Regions from separate parts of the Clostridium sp. HMP27 genome, predicted to be linked through region 3. Evidence: a T-box and tRNA genes for the amino acid it is inferred to sense, from the RefSeq annotation. Region 3 holds a T-box; the other regions hold tRNA genes.

Region 1 (4,162 bases), on a different contig from region 3:
TAACTTAAGTTCCATTTTAATTCTTGGTGTGAGCATTGGTCCAAAAGCAATAGCTACCTCCTTTTCCTTGATATACTCTTTAATAAGATGTGCTTCTGTTCCATGTTCAATAACTAGCTTCTTTATTCCAAATTCCTCAGCAACTCTAATTGCTGTAATTATATCATCTGCTCTATGAGCATGGGCACGTATAGGAATCTCACCTTTCAAAACCGGAATAACTGCTTCTAACTTTATATCTCTTTCTTTCATATTTCCAGATTCCTTTTGATTCATATAATCTTCAGCTTTCATAAATAATTCCCTAATTAAAGCTGTTACTGCCATACGAGTAACTGGGCATTTTTTATTAGTACCATATGTACTCAATGGATCTTCTCCAAATGCAATTTTAAGTCCAGAAGGATTTTTTACAACCATCTTATCAATAATGATTCCATGGGTTTTTAGAACTAAATTTGTTCCACCTACAGCATTATTACTCCCAGGTCCACTCATTACACAAGTTACTCCTGACTTAACTGCATCCTTAAATGCAATATCTAATGGATTTACTCCATCTATTCCACGCAAATGAGGAGTAATTGGATTAGAAGTTTCATTATTATCTATACCAAGCTTTCCTGTACACTCCTCCATTATCCCTATATGAGTATGACAATCTATAAGTCCGGGAATTATGTACTTTTTATTTGCATCAATTACCTTATATTTCACATCTACATTAATGCTTTTTTCGGAAGTTACCTTTATTTTCCCACACTCAATTAAAATATCCTTCTTAATGAATGTAGACTTATTAAAATCGTAAACTAATCCATTTTGTATTAAAGTACAATTCATTGTCACAGCCCCTTTTAATTCATAGTAATATCTATTGTTTCCATTTCAATACCTTAAAATTATAAAACTTAGTTATTGTTGAAAACTTTTATGAATATATATTAATTACTATATCTTTTTAAAGGAGGAACTAACATGACTTTACAATTAATTCCCCTTATTATTACTATATGCTATCTAGCGCTTATGCTATCTGTAGGTTTTTTTACAAATAAATTTTTAATAAAAGATAGTACTGACTATATGCTAGCAAGTAGGTCATTACCAGCCATTATGGTAGCTTGTAGTTTAGCGGCCAATAACATTGGTGGTGGAAGTACTGTTGGACTTGCAAGTAAAGCTTATGGAAATTGGGGAATGTCCTCAGTTTGGTATGTACTTGCAGCAGCTATTGGTATCATCCCAATGGCATTTTTCGCTCCTAAGCTTAGAAAAATTATGGCTTATACCATTCCCGAAGTGGTAGGAAGGCGATTTGGTACTACTAGTCATATAATTACTTCTATATTAAATATAGTATCTCTTTTTTGCCTAACAGCATCACAAATTCTCGCTTCTGGGATTATAATATCTGCTTTAGTAGGAATTAATATCAAAGTTGCTATTATAATTGGAGGTTTATTTACTGTAGTTTATACTGTCATGGGTGGCCTCTGGGCTGATGCTTTCACTGATTTATTTCAATGGTCAATAATATTTTTGGGACTTTTAATAGCACTTCCATTTGTAATTAATGGTGTAGGTGGATGGGAAACTATAGTATCTAAAGTTCCTCCTGCAAAAATGTCTATAAGCGGAATGGGCATTGCTACAATAGTTAGCTTAATAGGTCAATATTTCATAACATTCATGTCTGGACCAGAAATGGTATCTAGGGTTTTTGCAGCTAAGGATGAAAATGCTGGTAAAAAAGCTACCCTTATGTCTGCGCTTTTTATGGCACTATTTTCATTTATTCCTGCGCTAATAGGAATAGCTGCTCTTGTGGCATTTCCAACCATTGATCCAAGTAAAGCACTTTCCACAGTTGTATTTACCCATGCTCCACAGTGGATCTCTGGAATTGTATGCGCAGCAATAATTGCTTCTACAATGTCTAGTGCTGATTCAGATATGCTATGTGCTTCTACAATAATTACAAAAGATTTATACCAAAAGTATATAAACCCAAGTGTTAGTGATAATAACATGATTAAAATGACTAGAATAAGTAACGTTATAATAGGCTTACTTGCAATGTGTATTGCATTATTCCAAATTAACATCATAACTTTAAATATATTTTCATTTATGTTAAGAGCTGCTGGTCCTTTTGCAGCATTTATATTAGGCTTATCCTTAAAGAAATGTTCAAAACATGCGGGTATTGTTTCAATTTTAGTAGGAAGTGTAGTAGGTATATACTGGCAGGTAATGAAAGAACCTTATGGGATTTTAGCTATTATTGCAGGTTCTCTAAGTTCACTTATAGCATTCTTTATCACATCCTACATTGAAATAAAAGTAACTAATAAATTAGCACCTCCATTAGATGCAGAATAATAAATAATAGTTAAATATATTATAAAAAAGAAAGTACCTGTAAATATTAATTTACAGGTACTTTTTATGGTGCGGCGGAGAGGATTCGAACCCCCGACCAACTGGTTCGTAGCCAGCTACTCTATCCAACTGAGCTACCACCGCATAATTATTATAATCATATTAACACAAATCATCAGAAAAATCAAATGTAAATTTAAAAAATAATAAAGCATCTAGATTACTAGATGCTTTATGGCGGAGAAAGAGGGATTTGAACCCTCGCGCCGGTTACCCGACCTACGCCCTTAGCAGGGGCGCCTCTTCGGCCACTTGAGTATTTCTCCATGTCCTACAAATTAAAATTTAAAATAAAAATGGCGGAAAGACAGGGATTCGAACCCTGGGTACGGTCACCCGTACGCCGGTTTTCAAGACCGGTGCCTTAAACCAACTCGACCATCTTTCCGTGCTGACAAAATAAATTATATCAGCAATATAGTTAAGTGTCAACAACTTTTTTAAGTTTTTTTATAAAAATTTTATCAAATAAAGAGATATTCAAGGACTTGCCCTCGAATATCTCAAACTTAATTACTTTATAACTTCTCTTCCACCTAGATAAGGTCTTAATACTTCTGGAACAACAACACTTCCATCTTCTCTTTGGAAATTTTCTAAAATAGCTGCAACAGTTCTTCCTACAGCTACACCAGAACCATTTAAAGTATGAACAAACTGTGGTTTATCCTTTGGAGTTTCCTTATATTTTATATTGGCACGTCTAGCTTGGAAATCTTCAAAATTACTACAGCTTGATATTTCTACATATCTATTATAACTTGGCATCCATACTTCTATATCATATTTTAAAGCAGCAGTGAATCCTAAATCACCTTTACATATTCTAACTACTCTATAAGGTATTCCAAGTCCCTGTAGAACTTCTTCTGCATCATTAGTTAACTTTTCAAGTTCTTCATAAGAGTTTTCTGGCTTTGTAAATTTAACAAGTTCCACTTTATTAAATTGATGCTGTCTTACAAGTCCTCTTGTATCTCTTCCTGCTGATCCTGCCTCTGATCTAAAACAAGCACTATATGCTACATGTTTTATAGGTAATTCTTCTCCACTTAATATTTCATCTCTATATAAGTTTGTAACAGGAACCTCTGCTGTTGGTATTAAGAAATAATCATCATTTGATACCTTAAATGCATCTTCTTCAAATTTAGGAAGCTGTCCTGTACCAATCATACTTTTTCTATTTACCATATAAGGAGGTAGTATTTCTGTATATCCATGGTTATCTACATGCATATCTAGAAAATAACTTATAACTGCTCTTTCAAGTCTTGCTCCTACTCCTTTATAAAATGTAAATCTTGAACCAGTTACTTTTCCTGCTCTTTCAAAATCCAAAAGATTAAGATTTACTCCTAAATCCCAATGAGCTTTGGTTTCAAAATCAAATTTAGTTGGCTCTCCCCATTTTCTTATTTCTATATTATCTTCATCTGACTTTCCATCTGGAACCGCTGGATTTGGAATATTAGGTATTCTAAGCATTATATATTCTAATTCTTCATCTATCTTTGAAAGTTCTTCATCGTGACCCTTTATTTCCTCACCTAGCTTTTTCATTTCTGCCATAATTTCTGTTACATCTTTTCCCTCTTTTTTAAGTTTAGGAACTTTAGCAGATTCCTGATTTCTTGTATTCTTTAAATTTTCAACTTCTACTAATATTTGTCTTCTTCTTTCATCTAATTCTAGTATTCTATCAATAGTCGTTACA
Region 2 (9,405 bases), on a different contig from region 3:
ATTATACCATAGTTTAACATAATATATCTATATAATTATAACATTAATTATTATAATTATATACAAAAAAAGACAGCATTTTTTTGCTGTCTTTATGTATATTATGCCTGGTCCAAACTAGATACAACCTTGTCATAATAATCTATATTACATATCCCTTTTTCAAAATGACTGCAAGTTCTGCAGCTTTTAGTTTCTGACTCTGCCGAAAGAGCTTGAAACCCATCATACATAGGTGTATAACCAGGACAATTATTACCTACCGCTATCATTTCAAAAGCATTTCCCATATTTTATTCCTCCTCAATTAATTTCTATTAATTTTACGTTTAATTGGATCAAATAAATTTACTATACACTTTTCATCTACATAGTTATCGCAATTATCACAGGTGTCAATTATATTCCCTACATCTGAAACAAATACTGAAGCTAAGGGCTCATAACCCGGACAGTTTTCTGCTACTAGCATCTTAAGCTCCTCTAATCTCAATTTATCACCCTCTTTTATAAGTACTCGCTAATGCTTTTATTATTATTTCCACAAGTTTTAAAATAATGCATAAAAAAAACATAGACATTTAGATATCTATGTTTTCACTTATCTCTAGTACAGATTCAGTTTCGCTGCAGTATTTAGTTATTATACATTTCCCTAGATTTCTAGGACATCTTCTACACATACATATTCCATCTTGGCCCTCGCACTTATTCCCTAAATAATCAGGACACTTATTACAGTTTACTCCTAGTATCATACTTCTCTCCTTATATCATTTATTAGCTTATATTCTAAATTAAATCTATATCACATATATAAGCTTTATCACCATCGTATCCTACTTCTTTTAAAACCTTTTTAACTACATCCTTTCCAATTTCATCTTCTTTCATTTCACAAAGGGCATCTTCTAATCTCCCCCACTGTGCCCACTCAACTTCTTCTGACTTCTTTATATCTCCATTTACATACTTAGCCATAAATGTAAGCATCACTATTTCTTTAGAAGTTACGTAATGACTACCTAAATATTTTATACTATCCTTATCGACAGTTATACCCGTTTCTTCATATACTTCCCTATACACTGTTTCTTCTACACTTTCTCCATTACTTACATATCCAGATATAAGCACCTTTGAATCCTTAAATATATAACTTTGTTTTAAAAGGAGTATTTTATCCTCCTTAATAACAGCTACAATTATACATGGCTTTGGCGTGTCAAAATACATTATGTCGTCAACAGGGCAATATGGGACCCCTCCCTCATCCCAACTATATTTTTCAATTAATTTCCCTCCACATTTAGGACAAAATTTAAATTTCATATATTCAGTTCTAAAATAGAACCTTTCACCTACCTTTCAAATTAAATTAAAACTTATAATCTTATTTTAACCTCATCTTTTAGGGTTATAAAATTTTCTCCCACATAACTGTCATATGCAAATATATCTACTCCACTTTTACTTGCAAGTCTTAAAGCTTCGCCAAATTCTTTATCCATATCATCATAAGGTGTAAAAAATCTAACACCCTCTAATTGTATAACAAATATTACTCCTGCTCCTCTACCGCTTTTCTTTACATCAATTAATTCTAAAAGATGTTTTCTTCCCCTTTCTGTAGGTGCATCAGGAAAGCTCGCAACTCCTCCTTCCTCAAAAGTTACTCCTTTTACCTCTAAGTAATATTCTTCACCCTTTGAATTTTCGATCTTAAAATCAAATCTGCTATTCCCAAAAACCTTTTCTCTTTGAATTATATTATATTCATTAAGGCCTCTTATTTTTCCTTCTCTTAAAGCCTCTTCTACTACTTTATTTGGCACCTGTGAATCTATATTTATAAACTTATCTCCCTTATATCCTCCAATAAGATCATATTTAGTCTTCCTGCTAGGATTATCTTCTTCACGTAACACTACCTTGGTATGAGGAATCAAAATTTCCTTGCATCGTCCTGTATTAGGAACATGAACCATTATTTCCTCTCCATCTATAATAACATATGCTTGAAATCTATTTGGCCTTTTAATGAATTCTCCTATGACAATATTTTTATTTATAAACATATTATTTTCTCCATTTCTCTATAGATTATACACAACCCCTTTAATTTTATCCACATTGTGCACAAGAATAATTATATGTAGATATAAAAAAAGACATAAAGCTAATATTTATTCTTTACGTCTTTTTATAATTTATCATAATTATAATTTAAAAATCTTACATAAATAATCAATTTATATAAATAACTTTAAAACTACTAAAACTATTACTCCTGGCACTCCAAAAAATCCCGCAATAAGTGCCGTAATGGCATTAATACCTATAGAGAAGTTAAATAATGACCCTACTAAATTTACTAAAAATAATAGTACAGCTCCAGCCACACCATTTATCACTAATTTGATTAATATTGCTATAGGCCATGCAAATAGTTTTACTATAATTATAAGAGCTATTATAGCCACCAAGAAATATCCAATATACTCCACAAAAATCCCCCCCATTTTGTATCCTATTATTAATTTATTTATAATATAAATAAATTATACTTCATTTACATCTTTTAAAACGTATTTATAGCTAATTTTTATATTTCTTTTCTTAGCCTGATTTAAAAGATATATATATCTAGACTTTGCAGCTTGTTCAAGGTATATAGCATAGTCTATAAGTATAGGTTCTTTTACTAATTGAAAATAATTTGTGGCCCTATATATTTCCTCCTGGCTTTCCATTATAGCTTTTATAAGCTCTTTATCCTCTTCATTATAATCTTTATCTTTACTTAATCTTATCCATGAGCTATGTTCCATAAAAAAACCTCCTATTTTATGTTATAAATTAATCTTTGACATAAAACAGGAGGTTTATTCCTTATATTTCTCTTCTTCCTTCTAAAGCCTTAGCTAGCGTAACTTCATCTGCATATTCTAAATCCCCACCAACAGGTATGCCATGTGCAATCCTTGTTACCTTAACACCAAAAGGCTTTAATATCTTCGATATATACATAGCAGTAGCTTCACCTTCTACATTAGGATTTGTGGCTACTATAATCTCTTTTACATCTCCATTAACTCTTTTTATAAGTTCTTTTAAATTTATATCATCGGGCCCTCTTCCTGACATAGGCGATATCGTACCATGAAGTACATGGTACGTACCATTATATTCTCTTACCTTTTCTAAAGATATAATATCCTTAGGCTGTTCTATTACACAAATAACTTCCTTATCCCTACTCGGATTACTACATATAGCACAAGGATCTTTATCTGTAAAATTGCCACATATAGAACAGTACTTTATAGTTCCTCTAGCTTTAATAAGCGCCTGAGAAAACTCTTCAACTTCTTCCTTAGGCAAGTTTAATACATGTAACGTAAGTCTTTGAGCTGTTTTATATCCTATGCCTGGAAGCTTTGCAAATTCTTCTATAAGCTTTTCTATTGCTATTGGATAAAATTCCAATTAACTCACCTCAACTTAGGTAACTTAGAACATTCCTGGTATATTTAATCCCCCAGTTAACTTGTTCATTTCGTTAGCAGTCTCTTCTTCAGCCTTTTTTAGCGCTCCATTGCATGCACTTAATATTAAATCTTGAAGCATTTCTACATCATCTGGATCAAGTACATCTGGATCTATTTTTATATCAACTAGTTCCTTTTTACCAGTAGCTACAGCTACTACAGCTCCACCACCTGCACTAAATTCAAAAGTTTTCTTTTCTAATTGTTTTTGCATATCTTCCATTTGCTTTTGAAACTTTTGTGCCTGTTTCATTAAATTATTCATATTTCCACCACCGAAATTAGGTAATCCACCTTTAGCCATTATATATTCCTCCTTTTATTTTAAATAAGTTTAAACTAAATATACAATTATTTATTTTACATTATTACATATAAAGTGTAAATTCCTTTTAGCTATTCCTCTATTATTTGAACAATTTCCTCTCCAAATGTACTTTTTAACAATTGCTCTGGAGATCTTTGTGTACTCTCATCCTTTTCTATTAAGTATTCAATCTTAACTTTTTCTTTTAGTATATCTGAAAATATTTCCTCTACTATCTTTTTACTTTGATCCTTTTCTAGCCTTTGTTTATTGAATGCATATTGCTTATCATACCTTATGGTTACTACTCCACTTTCACATCCAATCAACTCACCTGTAATTAAAGATGCATATAATACCATATGCCTTCTAGCCTTAAATGTTTCTAGTATATCCTTCCAAAATTTCTTTAACTTATCTAAAGTTAAAGTGGAGTTTTCATTATATTTATTTACAGGTTGAATCCTATATTCCTGGGTTGCTATTTTCTCTTCTTCCTCTTCATGTTTATTGGATATCTTAGCAAGCATGGATTCTGAATTAACCTTTATTTCCCCTGACCTCATAACTTCCTCGACTTTATTAAGTCTAGATAAAATAACTTCATTAGATGTATCATATTCTATCTTACACATCTTAATTATAGCTAGTTCTAAATAAACTCTACTTTGCTTAGTCCATTTAGATTGTTCTTCTGCATCTTGTAGTATTCTTATGTTTCTCATTATTTCTTCTACTCTTATTTTTTGGCATTGTTCTTTGATATCCTTAATATTTTCTTCAGACATATCCATAATTTCTTCAGGACTTTCAGTTACCTTAGCCATAAGTAAATTTCTCATGTGATTTATCATATCTTTTATAAAATAGTATATATCTTTACCTGTTAATACTACATCATCTATTATACCTAATGATGATTCTATATCTTTTTCTATAATGCTTGTTGTAATCTTTAGCAAATTTTCATTAGTTACAAGCCCTAGCATATTAAGTAAACTTTCGTACTCTACCTTCCCATTTCCCATTGAAATTCCTTGGTCTAATATACTTAACGCATCCCTCATAGCACCATCACACATACGTGCAATCAATCTTAAGCTTTTATCATCCGCAAACACACCTTGCTCTTTAACTATAAATCTCAATCTTTCAAATACATCTTCATTTTTTATTCTTTTAAAGTCAAACCTTTGACATCTAGAAAGTATTGTAATTGGAAGCCTTTGAGGATCTGTAGTCGCAAGTATAAATATAACATTTTCAGGAGGCTCTTCTAATGTTTTTAAAAATGCATTTACAGCTCCTTGAGATAACATATGTACTTCATCCATTATATATACTTTATACTTAGCTTCACTTGGAGGATAATTAACATCTTCTGCTATTTCTCTTATCTTATCTACTCCATTATTTGAAGCTGCATCTAATTCTATAACATCCATCAGTGTTCCTGAATTTATCTTCCTACATATATCACATTCATTACAAGGTTCTCCATCTTTAAGATTCAAGCAATTAACAGCTTTAGCAAATATCTTAGCTGTGGATGTTTTCCCCGTACCTCTTGTACCTGAAAAAAGATATGCATGAGCTATTCTATTGTTTTTTATTTGATTTTGCAGTGTTATTGTAATATGCTTTTGTCCTACTACATCCCCAAAACTTCTAGGTCTCCATTCCCTATAAAGAGCAGTATAGCCCATTAACTTCACCTCTTAACCAAATTTTAAAATTTATATATTTGTAATTTATTATTTTAAATGAATAAAAAGCACAATAAACTTGAGTTTATTGTGCTAAAATCACTATTTAAACCGTGCACCTCGCCTTGGCAAATAACCTATGAGCGTTACCTATACAGTTAACTCAAGCCAGGTTAATCCACGGCACACGGAAATTATCACTTACCGCTGCTTCCTTCCAGACCTCACGGGGTTCATGAGTTTCCGTTGCGTGGGACCCAGCTCTCAACGTCACTTGCATAGGTCAGACCTCACAAGTTATAGCCTAAGCGAGGAATTCAATCCTGCTATAGCGGATTGCAGGTTACAGGGCACCGCTAACTCCCCATCTAGCACGGCAAAGTTTATATGGCGGAGAGAGGGGGATTCGAACCCCCGGTAGAGTTTCCCCTACACACGCTTTCCAGGCGTGCTCCTTAAACCACTCGGACATCTCTCCACGGATTTACTCATGATAATTATTAAATTTTATGTCGTTTACTAACGACAAGTCCTATTATACTATGTGATTTTTATATTTGCAATAGCTTTTATAAATATTTTATTACAAACTTATAATTTATTCCTTCCTACAATGACATTATATTCATTCAATAGCCTGTCCATGTATTGACTTACCTTTAATATCTCCTCACTTTTTTCTTTATTATCTATATCACAAGTTACTTCATTTAGAAGCTCTCTAACACTTTCAATCTTCCTTTTTATATTATATAAATTGTGTTTTTTATCTCTTAAATCACAACCTACTATTAATTCTCTATCATTAAAAAAAATATTATTTTCAACTAAGGCATGTTCACAAAGCATCATCTTAAAACCTCCCTAATTAAAGCTCTTTTGTAAAACATTACTCTTACATATAGAAGGCATTATTAAAAAATCAATTCATTTTAATAACACAAATCATGTTTTAATTATATCAGCTTTGTAATATTAAGTAAATATTGGTTGTTATTATAAAGTAACCTATATTTCTGTAAATATTCTTATATTTTTTCAACAAAACTTATTTTTCTACATTTATTTATTATATTTTGTAAAATAAAAAAGAAGCTATTATCATTAACAACTTCTTATAAATTTCTATTGGCGGAGAGAGGGGGATTCGAACCCCCGGTACAGTATTATCCGTACAATTGATTTCGAGTCAATCACCTTCGACCTCTCGGACATCTCTCCAAAAATTATTTTCTTTTACTTTTAAAAAAGCTTTTTAGTAATACACTGCATTCTTTGTTATAAATCCACCTTACGTCTATATTACTGTTTAAATAATTATTTTGCAATACATTTATTACTGAACCACATGCACCGCTTATAGGATCAAACGTTCCTATATAAACTTTATTTATACGACTTTGATATATAGCACCTGCGCACATAGGACATGGTTCTAATGTAACATACAGCTCACATCCACTTAATCTCCAATTCTCGGTGAACTCGCATGCCCTTCTTATAGCTAAAACTTCAGCATGAGCTGTAGGGTCTTTTAACACCTCTATCATATTATGAGCCCTTGCTATAATTTTATTATCTTGTACTATAACAGCTCCAACGGGTACTTCACCTAAATCTTCAGCCTTTTTAGCTTCCTTTATTGCTTCTAGCAAAAAATTATCTCTCATTAATTATCTCTCTTTATTTTATAAATAAAAATACCGGACTAAATAAGCTTCATAATCTTATTAAATCCAGCAGCACTTATTGAAACAAACTTTGGTGCGCCCGAGAGGAATCGAACCCCCGGCCTTCCCCTTAGGAGGGGGACGCTCTATCCTACTGAGCTACGAGCGCATAACAAGCTTAAGCTTTACATATAAAAGTTTATTACAAAACAAATTTTATGTCAATACAATTACATTATTTTCTATTAACTAATACTTGTATATATTTAAATCTGAATTCCACTTAAAATATATTCTGTTAAATTTTCAAATACATCATGCATATTTATACCATCTTCATTTATAAGGTCATATATTGCAGTAGAACATAAAGATCCAAAAATTGTATATGCCATAAAAGACTTTTCTCCCTTTTTTATAAATCCATCATTCATGGCACTTTCTAGATATGTTTCTATATTCTTGATAAACTCATTAACTACTTCTCTTAATTCCAATTGCCTTGATTGCTGTCCCCATAATTGACTCATAATTACCTTAAAAAAGTCTCTTTTTTCATAAACCATGTTTAATTGAACTTTTATTAATGTCTTTAACTTTGATAATGAATCGCTTTGCTCATCTACTGTTTCTTGAATTCTTTCTTTTATTAGATTCATTCCTTCTTGTATTATATAATTAAATATCTCTTCTTTACTATTAAAGTGATAATACAAAGTACCTTTAGCTAGCCCTGCTTGTGCAGCTATTCCATCCATAGTTGCTCCAGAATATCCATATGTGGAAAAAACTCTTATAGCTGATTCAAATATTGCTTTTTTAGTTTTATTCATTTTGCTCACTCCGTTAATTTTTATACAATTTAATATATTAACTTAATTATACTCCAAATCATATATAACTCAATATTAAAATTACTATAAATATGATATATTAGTATAAATATACTATATAATACGTTTATACTAATAATTTTGGAGGTGTCTAAACTTATGATAAAGATTTATAATAGAAAAACCAAAACATATGAAACAGAAAAGGTATCTGGAGAAAAATATCTTAATTGGATTTACTCAACTAAGCTCGGAAGTAGTTTTTTAGAATTATTTATTAAGAAAAAACTTTTTTCCTATATATATGGAAAGTATTGCGACATGGGTAGTAGTAAAAATAAAGTTAAAAAATTTATAGATGATTTTAATATAAATATTGAAGAAAGCATTACAGGTGCTGATAACTTTGTAAGTTTTAATGACTTTTTTACTAGAAAACTTCATCCAAAAGCTCGTCCTATAGAAAAAGTTATAAATACCTTTATCTCCCCTGGAGATGGAAGAATTACAGTATATGAAAATATAAACTTAGAAAAAATAGTTGAAATAAAAGGACTTAATTATAGTTTGCATGATTTAATTCCTGATAAAGCTACAGCTGAAAAATATAATAATGGTTCAATGATTATATTAAGGCTCTGCCCTACTGACTATCATAGATTTCATTTTATAGATAGTGGTATTTGTGAACATACTTCAAAGGTTAAAGGTAGTTATTACTCAGTAAATCCAATTGCTTTAAATAAAATTCCTACTATATTTTGCGAAAACAAACGAGAATGGAGCATATTTCATTCTGATAACTTTGGCGATGTATTGTACATGGAGGTAGGGGCAACTTGCGTTGGGTCTATTATTCAAAGCTATACTCCTGATAGAAGAGTTGATAAAGGTGATGAGAAGGGATATTTTAAATTTGGAGGCTCTACAGTTATACTCTTTCTAGAAAAAAATAAAGTTAAAATAGATGAAGATATATTATTACAAAGCAATTTAGGATACGAATGCAAGGTACTTATGGGAGAAAAGATAGGAATTAAACATTAGCTATATTACTAATAAAAATACTTTGTTTTAAGGTATAATTGACTTTAATTCTTTAAAACAAAGTATTATTTTTAATGGATTATTCCTTATTTACCCTGGTATACACTATATTTCCATCAATAATTGTCATTTCAACTTTTGACATTATATCTAAAGGGTTTCCGTCATATATTACTATATCTGAGTCAAGTCCTTCTTCAATTTTACCTATCCTATTGCTGCATTGAAGTATCTCTGCTGGATTTACTGTTATAACCTTAATTGCATCTTTATATTGCAGACCCTCAGACA
Region 3 (9,405 bases):
TTTTCATAGATATTCATATTATAAGAAAAATGCTAGGCGTTTTTAATGTTGAACGGGTCGTATAGAATTTGCATAATTAATGAAACATCTCAGTATCCTGAGATGTGCTGATTTATAACGGAATCAGAGATTTCTATAAATCATGCAATCGTTCACTGGGCAAAGAAGCTCTAATTCTTTCTACAATGCAAATCCCATACTATATATTCAACATTAAAAATATCACTCATATTTACTAACTTAATGAAATTTATATGAGAAGAAGGTTTAAATATTGAAAAAATTGTTGATGATTTTAGGGATGACTTTTGTTTTAGCAATTTCAATTTTATGTTTCGAGACTTTTAATTTGTCAAGGAAGGTACCTATTCCATTAATAAAATATAATAATTTAGAAATCAAAGTTGTTCCATCTACATATGCATGGTTTAATAAAAGTAAAGGTGGAAATAGTATTCTAGGATTACCTCCTGAAGAGGGTGTAAAAAATATTCAGCCTGTTATCATAGAATCCAATGGAAAAGTATTTTTTAGATTTGATGTTTTTTTAAAACCAAAAAACATTTCACTTATTCTTTGGAGAAATGGGAAAATTATTTCTGAAAAAACATTGAAAGGAACAAAAGAAGGATTTTTTTATGCACCTAATGAAACAGGGATATATGTTTATGAAATTAACGGCCAATGGGACGAAACACACACTTCTTCATTTTCATTTAAAATAGAAGTAAAGAATTAAAATATGTTAGAGTTGTTATTTGATTTATTGAATGTATTGATTGCTTTTGTAAATATTAACTTGACGATATTAGGCTATCGCCATAAAAGATTTTTATGTGCTAAATTATTGAAATAAATACATTTTTAATGGGGAATTCCATACGAAACATTCCCCATTAAAAATGTTTCAATTATCTACAACATACTAATTAAGATTGGAGCCAGAACAGAGGTTATTATACCAGCAATTCCTATAGCAAGGCTTGACATTGCCCCTTCTGTTTCTCCCATCTCAATTGCTTTAGTAGTACCTATAGCATGAGCTGCTGTACCTATAGATATTCCTATAGCAATTTCATTTTTTATTTTAAATACTTTACAAACTAAAGGAGAGATAACTGCGCCTATAATACCTGTAAGTATAATAGCGGCTACAGTAATAGCAGGGATTCCTCCTATTACCTTGGAAACCTCTATCCCAATAGGTGTTGTTATAGATTTAGGAACTAAGGAAAATGTAAGCTCATCGTTAAGACCAAATAATTTAGATATATAATATATGCTAAACATTGCTGTAATTGACCCAACTGTTACTCCTAAAAGTATGGGAGCAAAGTACTTTTTAATAAGATCAAGTTTATGATATAGTGGTACTGCAAGTACGACTGTTGCAGGTCCTAAAAAGAAGCTTATGAGGTTACCTCCGATATTAAAGGAATCTAAACTAATATTAAAAAGTTTAATTATAAATATAACTAAAATAATTGCTATTAATAATGGATTAAAAAATGGTATTTTAGTCTTATGATATATATATAAGCCCAGTTCAAAGCATAGTAATGATATGAGCACTCCAGTCATAGGGGAGTTTAAAAGTTCAGTCATTTTTCTCAATCCTCCTTATATACAATTGGATAGTCCAACCTGTAACAACTATAATTAGTACAGTTGTTATAAGACAAATTGTAATAAAGCTTATCCATTTGTTTTTTAATAAAGGTAAGCAAGTAAGTATACCTACTCCGGCAGGTATAAAAAAGAAGGCTAAATGGTCCAATAAAAAAGCTGTGATTTTATCAATCATAGTCAATTTTATAATGCCTTTATAAAGACAGGCAAATAAAATTGACATACCTATAACATTTCCTGGGATTGTCAAATGAAAAACGGTATGTATTAGTTCTCCCAAATAGCCTATTATAAGAATAATAGCTAATTGTCTTAAAAGTTTCACTAGAACACCTCTTTCTTTAAGAATTATATTAAATGTACAATCTTTATTTTAGTACTTTTCTACATAAAAAACTATATTTTTATAAAAAATATCAAATTATGAGCTAAGGTTATGGTGTTTTTTTAATAAAAAGGAATGTAATTATAATTATGAGCATACTTGTGCAGTTGTTTACTTTTTATAGATAAATTATAATATATGATATTGACAATATAAGAAAAATGATAATATAATAAAATGTAACTTAAAAGGAAATAATATAAATTCTATGAAAAGGAAAGTACTTTTTATAAAGTTCTTTAAAGCGAGTAGAGTATGGTGAGAGTCTACAAGAAAGTAAAAAGGAAGAGAGCCTTGGAGAAGTTTATCTAAAATCAGTACTTATGAAAGTAAGATAAATCGCAAGTTTGCGTTAAAATTTGGAGTGGACATTAGTCAATTAGAGTGGTACCGCGGAATTTACCCGTCTCTGTTTTTTTACAGGACGGGTTTTTGTGATATAGCATTATAATAAATGATATATGTGGTAAAAATAATAATAAATGGAGGTAGTACATATATGGATTTTAAAAATACTTTAGTAAAAAGAATTAAAGAACATGTAGATATGCCAGAAGAAAAAATAGAAGCATTAATAGAAATTCCACCTAGACCAGAAATGGGAGATTATGCATTCCCATGCTTTCAGCTTTCAAAGGTACTTAGAAAGGCACCAAATTTAATAGCTGAAGAGCTAAAAACTAATATAAACAAAGAAGGATTTGAAAGAATAGAAACTATGGGTCCATACTTAAACTTCTTTGTGGATAAATCTGTATTCACTCAAAATACCTTAGAAAAAATATTAAGCGAAAAAGAAAACTATGGTAAAACAAATTCAGGTGAAGGTAAAAATGTAGCAGTGGAGTACTCATCTCCAAATATAGCAAAGCCTTTCCACGTAGGACATTTATTTAGTACATCTATAGGAAATTCTCTTTATAAAATATTGAGTTTTGAAGGATATAATTGTACTAGAATCAATCACTTAGGTGACTGGGGAACTCAATTTGGAAAGCTTATTTCTGCTTATAAAAGATGGGTAGATGAAGAAGCATTAGAAAAAGAACCTATTAAAGAGCTGCTTAGAATATATGTAAAATTCCATGATGAAGCAGAAAAGGATCCTTCTTTAGAAGAAGAAGGAAGAATGCACTTTAAAAAATTAGAAGACGGATCAGAAGAAGAAGTAAGACTTTGGAAGAGATTTAGAGATTTAAGTCTTAAAGAGTTCAATAAAGTATATGAAATGTTAAACGTAGAATTTGACTCCTATGCTGGAGAAAGTTTCTATGGAGATAAAATGGATGCTGTAATAGAAGAAATAGATAAATGCGGTCTACTTACAGAAAGTAATGGAGCAAAGGTAGTAATGCTTGAAGATTACAATATGCCTCCATGTATAATAAAGAAATCCGACGGAGCAACTATATATGCCACTCGTGACCTTGCAGCAGCTGTATATAGAAAAAATGCATATGATTTTGACAAGAGCATATATGTAGTAGGACTTGAACAATCACTGCACTTTAAGCAGGTATTTACGACTTTAAAACTTATGGGTAAGGAATGGGCAGATTATTGCAAACATGTAGGTTTTGGACTTGTAAGATTTGCAGACAGAAAGCTTTCAACTAGAAAGGGAGAAGTTATATTCCTTGAAGAGCTTCTAAATGAATCAATAGAAAAAACAACAGCAGTAATAAAAGAAAAAAATCCTGATTTAGCAAACAAGGAAGAAGTGGCTAAGAAGGTAGGGATCGGAGCAGTTATATTCACATATCTTAAAAACAATAGAGAAAGAGATATAGTATTTAACTGGGAAGAAATGTTGAGCTTTGATGGAGAAACAGGACCATATGTTCAATATAGTTATGCAAGAGGTAAAAGCATATTAAGAAAAGCAGGCAATATAGAAGGAAGCATAAATTATAAAAAACTATCCTCAAAAGAAGAATTTGAGCTTGCAAAAACACTATCCTCTTTCAATGAGTCAATACTTTATTCTATAGATAAACTAGAACCATCTATCGTTACAAGATATGTTATAGATGTAGCTAAAGGATTTAATAAATTCTATAATGCACATAGTATTGTGAATGCAGAAGATGAGGAAACTAAGGTTGCAAGAATTAAGTTAGTAGAAGCTACTTGCCAAGTTATAAAAAATGGATTGAACCTTTTAGGAATAGATGTAGTAGAAGAGATGTAAGTATAAATATTGTGCATGTAGTACTTAACTTATGAATAGGGTACTACATGCATTTGTATAAGTAAGGGTTGCTTTGGTTTGGAGGAGAGTAATGTATATAAGAACTCGAGAAGAAACAATTGATCTAAAACCTGATATATTTTATAAATATGATATGGAAAATATGGCTTACTTTGATATAGAGACCACGGGATTTGACAAAGAAAAGGATTGCATTATGCTTATTTCTTTAGGATGGTTTTCTGAAAAAAGTACCTTTTGTGTTAAACAATACTTTGCAGAAAACTTGCAAGAAGAAAGAGATATACTAATGCAATTTAAAAAAGACATTGAAGGTTTTAATACATGGTGTTCCTATAATGGAAAAGCATTTGATGAACCATTTATTAAGATAAAGCTTACAAAACATAATATAAATTGTATAATGCCTGATAACCATGTGGATTTATATAGAATGATACGACCTTACTATAAAAAGCTTGGTATAGAGAGATGTAATTTAAAAACTGTTGAAAAATTTATAGGTATACAAAGGAAAGATTTAATTGATGGTGGAATAAGCATCGATCTATATTATAAATACTTACAAGAACGTGGAGAAGAGTTAAAAGAAACGATCATGCTTCATAATTTTGAAGATGTACTGAATTTGCCCAAGCTGTTTGAAATTGTGTCCAAGATTGATGAAGATGATTTAAGAAGAGATGATATTATAACAGAAAAGCAGTACAAGTATCTCCAGTATTTGATTAAAAAAAGCAATATTGAAATTCCCTGTGATGTAGAAAAGATATCTAAAAAGTCTGCAGGCAAGGTTATTGACTGCTTGCTAAGGGGAAATATAGATATAGAAGAATTGATGACAATAATAAAAAATAGTTATTAAAAGAAGTAATAGTGAAATTTCACTATTACTTCTTTTTGTAACTAGGACAGTGGGAAGAGCAACTACCGCAGTCGCACTTTCCTTGACCTTTATTTTTTATATTTTTATAAAGTATATATACAGCAGAGCCGACAATTGCTGCTGTAATGATATATTGAATAATCATGCTTTTCACCACCTAAAATATAACATTTAGAATCTGATATGTTATAAAAGATATAATCCAAGCTAAAACAAATTGATATACCATGGAGAAGATAGCCATTTTATTTCCGTATTCTTTCTTCATTGTAGCTATAACTGAAACACATGGAGTGTAAAGAAGAACAAATACTAAAAATGTATAAGCAGTTACAAAGTTAAAGTGCTGAGGAAGTATACTCATTAAGTCTCCACCATATATTACTCCCATGGAACCAATTATAACTTCTTTAGCCATAAAGCCTGTAAGAAGTGAAACTGAAGCTTCCCAGTTTCCAAAGCCTAGAGGGCTAAAAATAGGGCTTATAAACTTACCAATAGAAGCAAGTAAACTGTTATTCATATCAGTCATACCTTGCATGTTAAAATTAGATAATATCCAAACTATAATTGATATTGAAAATATTATAGTACCAGCTTTTCTTAAAAATCCCTTTCCTTTATCCCAAGTATGAAGAGCTAGGTTTTTAAGTGTAGGTAGTTTATACTCAGGTAATTCAAGTATAAATGGCTCTTCATCTTTTTTAAATAATGTATTTTTAAATATTATACCTATAATAAAAGCTATAAATATGCCTAGAAGATATAAGGAAAATACCAATAAGCTTTCATGTCCAGGGAAAAATGCTGCGGCAAAGAGACCGTATACAGGAAGTCTTGCGTTACAGGACATAAGTGGAACTATTAGTGCTGTAAGTTTTCTATCCTTTTCACTTTCTAATGTTCTAGCTGTCATTATTGCAGGAACTGAGCATCCAAAGCCAACTATAAGAGGAATAAATGCCTTTCCTGAAAGTCCCATGCTTCTCATGAATTTGTCCATTATAAAAGCTGCACGAGCCATATATCCGCTGTCTTCTAAGAAAGAAATTCCTAGGAAAAGAGCAAGTATAACTGGCAAGAACACTATTACTGAACCAACACCGCCAATTATTCCATCAATTATTAATGATTGGAACCAAGGGCTTGTACTGGAAAGTACCATTTCTACAAATGGTACAAATTTATCATTTAAAAGACCATCTAGAACATCAGCTAGGGGATTTCCTACCCAAGTAAATGTGAATTCAAATATTAAATATAATAGTCCTAAGAAAATAGGATAAGCTAAGAATTTATTTAAAACAATCTTATCTATAGCTTTACCAATATTTTTATTATTATTTTCAGGAGATACTGTTACTTTATCTAGCACTTCATCAATAAAAGCATAAGCTTGAGATTCATTCTGAAACTGATAATCATTATCATTGCTGTCTCTAAAAAAAGTACCGCTTTTTAGCAGCAATTTCAACTCATCTATACCTATATTTTTAGAAGCTGATATTGGAATTACTTGTACGCCTAATGCTTTACCTAAAGCATCATAATTTATTTTTATTCCTCTTTCGTTGATTATATCTACCATATTTAATATCAATACAATAGGCTTATTAAATTCTTTTAATTGAAGGGTAAGATATAAGTTCCTTTGTAAATTAGAAGCATCTACAATGTTTAAGATTACATCCACATCGCCATTTAAAAGAAATTCCTTTGATACTTTTTCCTCATTAGAATAGGTATCCATGGCATATATACCAGGAAGATCTACTATTTTAACATTAGAATCTAAATAACCCTCTTTTTTCTCAACCGTTACTCCAGGCCAATTTCCTACGTACTGATTGGAACCAGTTAGTGCGTTAAAGAGAGAAGTCTTGCCTACGTTAGGATTACCCAACAATGCTGCATTTGTCATAAACTGCCTCCTTATATTCTATTCCTCTTACAAGTATATTTTTTGCATCATTTTTTCTTATTGCTAAATCAAAACCTCTAAAATTTATAATTATAGGATCACCAAAGGGCGCCTTGTTTTTTAAACAAACTTCTGTTCCTGCGATGCAGCCTAAGGATAAAAGACGTTTTGCTAATTTTTCATTTCCAAAAACATTTTCTATACAAGCCTTTTCTCCAGGTTTTAAATCTATAATACACATATTATCCACTCCTCGTTGATAATTATTATCATTCTCAATATTAATATACCACCATAGGCAGGGAATGTCAATATAAATTTTAGCTTGACAGAGGTATTAAATAAAAATAAATCTGTATTTAAGTATTAAAAGCTATATATTTTACAAATACTTTAGTAAAGGGTATAATAAAAAGTAAATTGGAAATATATACTTTTTTAGTGAAAATAACTTATCTATAATAATTAAAATAATAATTGCAGGGAGGTATGAATATGAAGAAGGTAGCAGCGTTTTTTGATATAGATGGTACTCTTTATAGAGAAGGGTTAATTACGGAATTATTTAAAAAGCTTATAAAATATGAAATAATATCTCAAGATAGATGGTACAAAGAAGTAAAGCCTGAATACGTAAAGTGGGATAAAAGAGAAGGAAATTATGATGATTATTTATTGAAAATGGCTAGTATTTATATAGAAGCAGTAAAAGGTCTTCCTAAATATCAAGTAGAATATATAGCTAAAAATGTAATAGAACAAAAGGGAGATAGAGTATACACTTTTACTCGTGACAGAATAAAATGGCATAGAAGCCAAGGGCATGTGGTTGTAACGGTTTCGGGAAGTCCTATTGAACTTGTTAAGGAAATGAGCGTTAAACATGGATTTGATGATTATAGAGGCACAATTTATAAGTTAAATGAAGAGGGAATATATACTGGAGAAGTTATACCTATGTGGGACAGCGTAAATAAAAAAAGAGCGATAAATGAGCTGAAAGATCTTTATAATATAGACTTAAATGCAAGTTATGCCTATGGAGATACAGCTGGAGACTTTTCTATGTTTCAAATGATAAGGTATCCCATTTGTGTAAATCCAACTAAAGAACTATTAAAAAAGGTTATGAGTGATGAAGAGGTAAAAAACAAAATAAAGATAATAGTTGAAAGAAAAGACAGTGTTTATAACTTAAGTACTGATTGTTTAGATATATTAAATATGTAGAAGTTAAGATAAATAATCTAGAAAGAGTGGAGTTTATGATTGTAAGGGAAAATACACAAAAGGTTGAAGAAATAAATGAAGATATGGCTTTAAAAATAAATACAAAGGAATCGATATTTAAAAAAGCAGTATTTTTTGACTTAGAGCATTATGTATATAAAAAACCTATATGTATAGGAGTGTTTGGATGCAGTTATTATGATGAAGAGAAGCAGGTTTTAAAAACTACTCAATATATGATAGAAAATAAAGCTGACTCCTTAGAAATTTTAAGACTAGCTAAAAAATATTTTGTAAATTTATATGAAAATAAAGGGAAGAGATATATTGTTACTTTTTCAGGAAATAACGATTTTACTGTAATAAATTATCTCATGAATAAATATAAATTGAATCTTAATTTAGAAGAATATTTTACTCATATAGATTTGCAAAAGGAATATGAAAAGTGCAAAGGTGTAAATATAGGTCTTAAGGCATTAGAAAAGGAATTTGAGATAGAAAGAGAAAGTGAGCTTATAAGCGGTCAAAACCTTGCCAAAACCTTTGGAAAGGTAATAAAGGATAGAGAGTATATAAATCGAATGCCAACTGAGAAGAAGGAAAAGATACTTCTTTATAATGAGCAGGACGTAGTAAGCTTATTTTATATGTATATTACTTGGGAAAAGTATGTGTCTAGCGAAGTTTCCCCTAAAGAGTAAAAAGTCTCCTTAAAAATCAAGGAGACTTTTTATTTTATTGAACTTCTTTTAACTTTTCTATTCCTATTCTGATTCTTCTTAATGATTCTTCTTTGCCAAGTATTTCAGCTATTTCAAAAGCTCCACCAGGAGTAAATTGTTTTCCTGAAACTGCAGTTCTAATTGGCCAAAGAACTACTCCATTTTTAACTTCTAATTGCTTAACTAAATCCATCATGGAATCATGAATAGAAGTTAAATCCCAGTTTTCTAGTCCTTCTAATATAGGAAGGGCTTTTTCAAGACTTACTAGGGAATTTTCATAATTAGTTTTCATCTTTTTATGAATATATAATTCTGGAGAATAATCAGGCATTTCTTCAAAGAAATCAATTTGTCCAGGTATTTCACTTAATACTTCTGTTCTAGTGTGTAAAAGTTCACTAAGTTTCATTAAAT

What was found. The T-box of region 3 lies ahead of argS (arginine--tRNA ligase). A T-box ahead of a tRNA ligase gene usually reads a tRNA of that ligase, here a tRNA-Arg.
Region 1: it has a tRNA-Arg gene. The T-box ahead of argS (arginine--tRNA ligase) is inferred to sense a tRNA for this amino acid. The anticodon was not compared.
Region 2: it has a tRNA-Arg gene. The T-box ahead of argS (arginine--tRNA ligase) is inferred to sense a tRNA for this amino acid. The anticodon was not compared.

What each region holds. Positions count from the first base shown of each region.
Region 1 covers NZ_JMFY01000032.1:12,484-16,645, forward strand. The annotation lists gene DP68_RS13935 (amidohydrolase) at 1-843, opposite strand, end outside; gene DP68_RS13940 (sodium:solute symporter family protein) at 979-2,385, shown strand; tRNA gene DP68_RS13945 (tRNA-Arg) at 2,453-2,529, opposite strand; tRNA gene DP68_RS13950 (tRNA-Ser) at 2,621-2,711, opposite strand; tRNA gene DP68_RS13955 (tRNA-Ser) at 2,743-2,833, opposite strand; gene serS (serine--tRNA ligase) at 2,959-4,162, opposite strand, start outside.
Region 2 covers NZ_JMFY01000032.1:2,967-12,371, forward strand. The annotation lists gene DP68_RS13850 (hypothetical protein) at 102-290, opposite strand; gene DP68_RS13855 (hypothetical protein) at 308-493, opposite strand; gene DP68_RS19705 (hypothetical protein) at 582-758, opposite strand; gene DP68_RS13865 (NUDIX domain-containing protein) at 793-1,332, opposite strand; gene sfsA (DNA/RNA nuclease SfsA) at 1,386-2,078, opposite strand; gene DP68_RS13875 (pro-sigmaK processing inhibitor BofA family protein) at 2,253-2,513, opposite strand; gene DP68_RS13880 (YaaL family protein) at 2,562-2,831, opposite strand; gene recR (recombination mediator RecR) at 2,893-3,489, opposite strand; gene DP68_RS13890 (YbaB/EbfC family nucleoid-associated protein) at 3,514-3,855, opposite strand; gene dnaX (DNA polymerase III subunit gamma/tau) at 3,948-5,564, opposite strand; RNA gene ffs (signal recognition particle sRNA large type) at 5,676-5,941, opposite strand; tRNA gene DP68_RS13900 (tRNA-Ser) at 5,953-6,042, opposite strand; gene DP68_RS13905 (aspartyl-phosphate phosphatase Spo0E family protein) at 6,156-6,416, opposite strand; tRNA gene DP68_RS13910 (tRNA-Ser) at 6,694-6,785, opposite strand; gene DP68_RS13915 (nucleoside deaminase) at 6,791-7,234, opposite strand; tRNA gene DP68_RS13920 (tRNA-Arg) at 7,327-7,403, opposite strand; gene DP68_RS13925 (TetR/AcrR family transcriptional regulator) at 7,501-8,067, opposite strand; gene DP68_RS13930 (phosphatidylserine decarboxylase) at 8,227-9,114, shown strand; gene DP68_RS13935 (amidohydrolase) at 9,194-9,405, opposite strand, start outside.
Region 3 covers NZ_JMFY01000018.1:99,494-108,898, reverse strand. The annotation lists gene DP68_RS09685 (phosphatase PAP2 family protein) at 1-46, shown strand, start outside; gene DP68_RS09680 (hypothetical protein) at 275-739, shown strand; gene DP68_RS09675 (LrgB family protein) at 916-1,605, opposite strand; gene DP68_RS09670 (CidA/LrgA family protein) at 1,598-1,954, opposite strand; T-box leader at 2,214-2,428, shown strand; gene argS (arginine--tRNA ligase) at 2,514-4,205, shown strand; gene DP68_RS09660 (ribonuclease H-like domain-containing protein) at 4,297-5,091, shown strand; gene DP68_RS19225 (FeoB-associated Cys-rich membrane protein) at 5,117-5,257, opposite strand; gene feoB (ferrous iron transport protein B) at 5,270-7,033, opposite strand; gene DP68_RS09650 (ferrous iron transport protein A) at 7,008-7,274, opposite strand; gene DP68_RS09645 (HAD-IB family hydrolase) at 7,529-8,263, shown strand; gene DP68_RS09640 (ribonuclease H-like domain-containing protein) at 8,299-8,967, shown strand; gene gltX (glutamate--tRNA ligase) at 9,002-9,405, opposite strand, start outside.